Hahella sp. HNIBRBA332: one gene and its partner. The protein of the gene in region 1 interacts with the protein of each later gene in a pairwise test. Links are inferred from orthologs where the notes say so. Each region holds a gene or a part of one and is shown on either strand. Other genes may lie near its edges.

Evidence for each region.
Region 2: the proteins of aceE (region 1) and nth interact in binary tests that used the Escherichia coli proteins (3 or more experiments, as listed by UniProt). The link is inferred for Hahella sp. HNIBRBA332 from one-to-one orthologs.

The regions. Positions count from the first base shown.
Region 1 is NZ_CP132203.1:4,529,659-4,533,195, reverse strand. The notes cover bases 317-3,531. They hold aceE (pyruvate dehydrogenase (acetyl-transferring), homodimeric type), read left to right. Parts: upstream 317-676; coding sequence 677-3,331; downstream 3,332-3,531. Other genes in these bases: aceF (dihydrolipoyllysine-residue acetyltransferase), read left to right, coding at 3,347-3,531; pdhR (pyruvate dehydrogenase complex transcriptional repressor PdhR), read left to right, coding at 317-525. In the rest of the region: more of pdhR, read left to right, coding at 1-316; more of aceF, read left to right, coding at 3,532-3,537. UniProt on the Escherichia coli protein: Component of the pyruvate dehydrogenase (PDH) complex, that catalyzes the overall conversion of pyruvate to acetyl-CoA and CO(2).
Region 2 is NZ_CP132203.1:3,839,220-3,842,540, reverse strand. The notes cover bases 236-3,234. They hold nth (endonuclease III), read right to left. Parts: upstream 2,054-3,234; coding sequence 1,418-2,053; downstream 236-1,417. Other genes in these bases: rsxG (electron transport complex subunit RsxG), read right to left, coding at 2,904-3,234; O5O45_RS16975 (electron transport complex subunit E), read right to left, coding at 2,138-2,848; O5O45_RS16985 (phytanoyl-CoA dioxygenase family protein), read right to left, coding at 744-1,418; O5O45_RS16990 (pyridoxamine 5'-phosphate oxidase family protein), read left to right, coding at 236-740. In the rest of the region: more of O5O45_RS16990, read left to right, coding at 75-235; more of rsxG, read right to left, coding at 3,235-3,321. UniProt on the Escherichia coli protein: DNA repair enzyme that has both DNA N-glycosylase activity and AP-lyase activity. The DNA N-glycosylase activity releases various damaged pyrimidines from DNA by cleaving the N-glycosidic bond, leaving an AP (apurinic/apyrimidinic) site.

The DNA of each region.
Region 1 (3,537 bases):
AGTTACACCGAACCGTTGTTCGCCCTGATCGGGCAGCATCCGGAAGCGCAGTATGACCTGTTGGAGTTCCGTCACGCGCTGGAAGGCGTGGCCGCCTACTACGCCGCGATTCGCGGGACGGGGGCGGATCGCAAAATTATTGAAAAACGCTACAATGACTGGCTGAACTATCACGAACAACGCGTCTCTGATCTGGAGGCGAAAGCGGATGCGGAGTTTCATCTGTCCATCGCGGAAGCCGCCCATAACGTGGTGCTGCTTCATACTATGCGCGCATTGTTCACCTTGTTGAAACAGAATATTGTTAGCAACCTACATTACCTCTACGAAGAAGAGGCGATGCGGCTGAAAATAAAAGAGCAACATTTTCGCCTGAAAGAAGCCGTACTGGCGAGAGATCCGAACGCCGCCCGAGCCGCGGCTCACGAGCATCTCGCTTATGTGGAAGAAATCGTATTGGAAAAAGGCAAGGCCGATTCCAGAAACATGCGCTCACTGCGGCGCCTGCAAAATCTGGATGAATAAAAAAATCCTGCCGCGCGACTACTTTTTAAAAGATCCAGATGTGGGTCGATGGGGACTCCGGAACATTTTTTATGGTGCGTGGGCGCTCACAAGGCGTCGGCGCGTCCGGTAACACAATTACAATCAATCTAGCTCTACAGGAGTAACCTCTATGCATGATGATGCCGATCCTATTGAAACCCAGGAATGGTTGGATTCGATGGAATCCGTCCTGGAGACCGAAGGCGTCGAGCGTGCAACCTACCTGCTGACACGGTTGGCGGAGCGGGCGACGCGCGACGGGACGCAACTGCCTTATTCCATTACGACTCCCTATCGCAACACAATTCCGCATACTAAAGAAGCGCGTATGCCTGGCGACCTGTTCATGGAGCGCCGCATTCGTTCATTGGTGCGCTGGAATGCTCTGGCGATGGTGTTGCGTGCAAACAAAAAGCCTGGCGAGTTGGGCGGACATTTGTCCTCGTTCTCTTCTATCGCCACTCTATATGATGTGGGCTTCAACTATTTCTTCCACGCTGGCGACGACAAGCGCGAAGGCGATCTGATTTACTTCCAGGGCCATACTTCCCCTGGCGTATACGCCCGCTCTTTCCTGGAAGGCCGCTTCTCTGAAGAGCAGATGGACAACTACCGCAGCGAAGTTGACGGTAACGGTCTGTCCTCTTATCCACACCCTTGGCTGATGCCTGATTACTGGCAGTTCCCAACTGTATCCATGGGGCTGGGCCCGATTCAGGCGATCTATCAGGCGCACGTGATGAAGTACCTGCATAGCCGTGAACTGACTAATATGGAAGGCCGCAAAGTGTGGTGTTTCGTTGGCGACGGCGAGTGCGACGAGCCTGAAACTCTGGGCGCCATCGGTTTGGCCGGCCGTGAAAAGCTGGACAACCTGATCTTCGTCATCAACTGTAACCTGCAGCGTCTGGATGGACCGGTGCGCGGCAACGGCAAAATCATCCAGGAACTGGAAGGCATCTTCCGCGGCGCGGGTTGGAACGTATTGAAAGTCGTTTGGGGACGTCTGTGGGATCCGCTGTTCGAAAAAGACGACCACGGTCTTATGCAGAAGCGTATGGACGAAGCGGTCGACGGCGAAATGCAGAACTTCAAATCCAACGGCGGCGCTTACACCCGTAAGCACTTCTTTGGTAAGTACCCAGAACTGCAGAAAATGGTTGAGAACATGTCCGACGAGGACATTTACAAGCTCAACCGCGGCGGTCACGACCCCTACAAAGTGTACGCGGCCTATCACAATGCGGTAAATCACAAAGGTCAGCCGACTGTGATTCTGGCGCATACCGTTAAGGGGTATGGTTTCGGCGAGCAGGGCGAAGCCCAGAACACCACGCACCAGTTGAAGAAACTGGATATGGAGACGGTCAAGAAATTCCGCGATCGCTTTGGCGTGCCGATCTCCGACGACGAGATCGAGAATCTGCCGTACTACCGTCCGGCGCCGGACTCTCCTGAAGCGCTGTACATGAAGAAAATGCGTGAAAGCCTGGGCGGCTTCCTGCCCAAGCGCCGCAAAGACTGCCAGCCGCTGCAGATCCCAGGTCTGGATGCATTCGACGCTGTACTAAAAGGCAGCGACGGTCGCGAAATCTCCTCCACCATGGCGTTCGTGCGGGTGCTCAACGCGTTGGTTAAAGACAAACAGATCGGCGGTCGCGTTGTTCCGATCGTTCCTGACGAAGCCCGTACCTTCGGTATGGAAGGCATGTTCCGTCAGTTGGGTATTTATACTTCCGAAGGTCAGAAGTATGTGCCGAACGACCGCAACCAGATCATGTACTACAAGGAAGACAAGCAAGGTCAGATCCTTGAGGAAGGCATCAACGAGGCGGGCGCCATGTCCGCGTGGATTGCTGCGGCGACGTCCTACAGCACCAACGATTACCCGTTGATCCCGTTCTATATTTACTACTCCATGTTCGGCTTCCAGCGCGTTGGCGATCTGGCCTGGGCGGCTGGCGACATGCGTGCGCGCGGCTTCCTGCTGGGCGGCACCGCGGGCCGCACTACGCTGAACGGAGAAGGTTTGCAGCATCAGGACGGCCACAGCCACATTATTTCGGCGACCATCCCGAACTGTGTTTCCTATGATCCGACTTACGGTTACGAAGTAGCGGTAATCGTTCGCGACGGTCTGCGTCGTATGTATGGCGAAAACGAAAACGTCTACTACTACCTGACGCTGATGAACGAGAACTACGAGCATCCTGCGATGCCGGACGGCGCCGAAGAAGGCATCCTGAAAGGGATGTACCTGTTCGAAGAAGGCGCGAAAGACGGCAAGGCGCGTGTTCAGCTGCTGGGTTGCGGCGCGATCTTCAACGAAGTGCGCGCAGCGGCGAAACTGCTGAAAGACGACTTCAGCATCGACAGCGATATCTGGTCCGTCACCAGTTTCACCGAGCTGGCTCGCGAAGGCCATCACGTACGTCGCTGGAACATGCTGCATCCGGAAGAGCCACGTCGCGAGAGCTACGTGAAACAGTGTCTGAAAGATCGCGAAGGTCCGGTTATCGCTTCTACTGACTACATGCGTCTGTTCGCTGATCAGGTGCGTCAGTTCATTCCTCAGCAGACCGTCCATGTACTGGGTACGGACGGGTTTGGTCGCAGTGACACCCGCGAGAAGCTGAGACAGCACTTCGAAGTCGACCGTTACTACGTAGCTGTCGCAGCGCTGGATTGCTTGGCTCGGGAAGACAAGATCGAACGTTCAGTGGTGACTGAAGCGATCCGTAAGTACGGCATCGATCCTAACAAACCGAACCCAATCTACGCCTGATAGAAGGAGACTGACGTGAGTAATATCGAAGTCAAAGTTCCTGACATCGGCGGAGCGTCCGATGTTGAGGTTATTGAAGTCTGCGTGAAGCCTGGCGATGAGGTGAACGCGGAAGACTCTCTGATTGTCCTGGAGTCTGATAAGGCCACTATGGATATCCCTTCTCCTCAGGCGGGTAAAATCGCCGAGTTGAAGATCAAGGTGGG
Region 2 (3,321 bases), 690 kb from region 1 along the record:
ACATTAATGTGTATCCAATTTCAAGCTAATCTGCCCACATCAATAGCTTGATGTGATTGGAAGGAGTAAGTTCGATGACTGACGATGTACTGCCCATAACCCCTAAGACCGCCTTTACTCGCAAACGGGACCGGGCGGGTTACGATCGCCGCGATATCTACGGCATATTGGATGCATCTGTTCTGTGCCATGTGGCGTTTATGTTTGACGGCGCGCCCTTTGTATTGCCAACCGCCTACTGCCGCTACGGCGATAACTTGATTGTGCATGGCGCGGTCAATGGTCGTCTGTTTAAAAGCCTTGCGGATGGGCGTGAGGCGTCCGTATGCGTCACGTTACTGGATGGTCTGGTGCTCTCCCGGCGGGCGTTCCATCACTCCATGAACTACCGCAGCGTTGTCTTGTTTGGACAGTTCGAGGCGATAGAGGATCCGGATATGAAGAATGAAGCACTGAATGCGTTGGTGGATCACATTATCCCGGGTCGCTGTGCGGACGATATCATTCCCAACACCCGCAACGAACTGGCGGCGACGGCGGTGCTGGCCATGCCGATAGTGGAGGCGAGCGCCAAAGTTCGCAGCGGCCCACCCCGAGACAAAGAAGAGGATATGGATCAGCCGGTCTGGGCGGGCGTGGTGCCCATGCGCACGGTGTATGGAATGCCTGAGGTGGACCCGGAAACCCGCAGTGACGTCAGGCTGCCGGATTACCTGCGACACCTGGCCACAGGGCAGTAGAGATTAACTCGCCCACTGCGCGCCTGCCGGTAGCGGATAGTCGCTGAACTCTACGTGGAGGATACGACGCTGGTTGGGCGTCGTTCCCTTGCTGGAGGCGTGCAGCAGGTGAGGCTTCATCACCAGGATGTCGCCCGCTCGGGCGATGCAGGACAGAGGCTTAGACGATGCGGCGACTTGCTGGATACGTTCATGGGATAACAGTCCCTCGCGGTGAGATCCCGGGATGACTTTCAAGCAGCCGTTGCTCTCATCGGTAGGGTCCAGATGAATGCGAAACGCCAGCATGCGCTCCAGCACCTCAATAGGAGGCTGGACGTGGAGAACGCCTTCTTTCTCTGACCATGGCCTCCAGTCTGGCGCAACAAACCGTTCACTGACGCAAACGGTTCTGTCCTGATGCCAAGTGACCAGCCAGTTTTTTCGGGGCGTTTTATTGAACAGGATCGCTCGGACCCGTTGTGGAGCATCTTGCAAGTAGCGGGAGGCCAGTTGCGTGAGATCGCCGCCGGCCAGCCACTCCCTTAATGTTTTGTACTTGCGATCCGCGTTACGCACGCCGGAGCCGGAGTTAACCTCGTCATCGCAGGCAACTTCCTGCAGGATGGCGTTGATCAATGATGCAGGCAGTGCGTCCCGCAGCCATTCCAAACCATCGCGGTGGAAGTCGAACGCCATCAATCCAGCACTTTTTCTTTGAACTCGCACAGATCGGAGATGACGCAGGCGCCGCATCGGGGTTTGCGGGCGGTGCAGATATAGCGGCCGTGGAGAATCAGCCAGTGATGAGCGTCCATCAAGTATTCTTTGGGGACGTGTTTCATCAGCTTGTGCTCCACTTCCAGCACGTTTTTGCCGGGGGCGATATTGGTGCGGTTGGAGACCCGGAATATATGTGTATCCACCGCCATGGCCGGCTGACGGAAAGCGGTGTTGAGAACGACATTGGCGGTCTTACGGCCGACTCCTGGCAGCGCTTCGAGGGCTTCCCGGGTCTGCGGCACTTCTGAGTTGTGTTGGTCGATCAGGATTTTGCAGGTCTTGATGACGTTTTCCGCTTTGCTGTTGAACAGGCCGATGGTCTTGATGTACTCCTTAAGGCCCTCCACACCCAGCGCGTAAATGGCTTCCGGCGTATTCGCCACGGGGTAAAGCTTGCGGGTGGCTTTATTAACGCTCACATCGGTGGCCTGAGCGGACAGAACCACTGCAATCAGTAGTTCAAAGGGAGTGTTGTACTCCAACTCCGTGGTCGGGTTGGGATTTTCCGCTTTTAGGCGGGCGAATATCTCCGCTCGTTTTTGCTTATTCATCAGTCTTCTTATGGTTTGTATTCACAGTCAAAAGCGCCGTCGCGTGCTTGCGTGACGGGTGGCGAGAAAGTCGGCGTCAGCGGTTTAGGATATCTTTCCGGTGACCCGTACCCGCTTGCCGCCAGAGATAGGCTTCTCCAGTTTCACTGCAGCGGCTTCCTTCATGCGTTTATCGATCACATTTTTTAGCGCAATCAACAGGCCCATGCCGACAAAGGCGCCGGGGGGCAGCACGGCGAAAAGAAAGTCTGAGTAGTCGGCGAACAACTCAAGCTTCCAGCTCCGTGCAGATTCGCCAAACAGCAGGTCCATTCCAGAAAACAGAGAGCCTTGTCCTATGATTTCACGCATACCGCCCAACACTATCAACACGAGACTGAAACCCAAGCCCATCATAAAGCCGTCGAGCAGGGAGGGGAGAATCGGATTCTTGGAGGCGAAAGCGTCTGCGCGTCCAAGAATGGCGCAGTTGGTGACGATCAAAGGGATAAAAATGCCGAGAATTTCATACAGCTCATAGGCGAAGGCCTGCATCAGCAGCTCGGCGCAGGTCACGAAAGAAGCGATGATCATGACGAATGCGGGCAGGCGTACGGATTCGGGCACGTAGTTGCGGATCATGGAAACCGCGGCGTTGGAGCCGGTCAGCACCAAAGTCGTGGCCAATCCCAGGCCGATGGCGTTGACCACGGTGCCTGTCACCGCCAGCAGGGGGCAGAGGCCCAGCAGTTGCACTAATGCCGGGTTGTTTTTCCACAATCCGTCACGAACTATTTCTTGATAGCTTTTCGCCATTATGCAGATCCTGGGTTCATTCGGTCATTCATGTTCGATACGCTCGCCAGTCCGGCTATTCCTGTGTCGCGGTTGCGGTATTGACGCCGCTATTGCTACGCAAGAGTTGATCACGATGGCTTTGAAAATAGGTTAGCGCATTACGCACCGCCTTCACTACCGCTCTGGGCGTGATGGTGGCGCCGGTCATCTGATCGAAATCGCCGCCGTCCTTTTTCACTTTCCAGCGGTCTTCCGCAGGAGAGCTGAGCGAGCGGCCGGGAAACTGTTCCACCCAGGGAGATTTCCGCGCTTCGATCTTATCGCCCAACCCCGGGGTTTCCTTATGAGCGGTGACGCGTACGCCTTTGATGACGCCGTCCGGCTGAATGCCGACGATACCCTGGATTTCTCCGGTGTAGCCATCCGGCGCGACAAAAGGCAGAATCACCGCCACCGGCGAGCCGTGACGGGTAGCCAGATAGGCTTCCGTT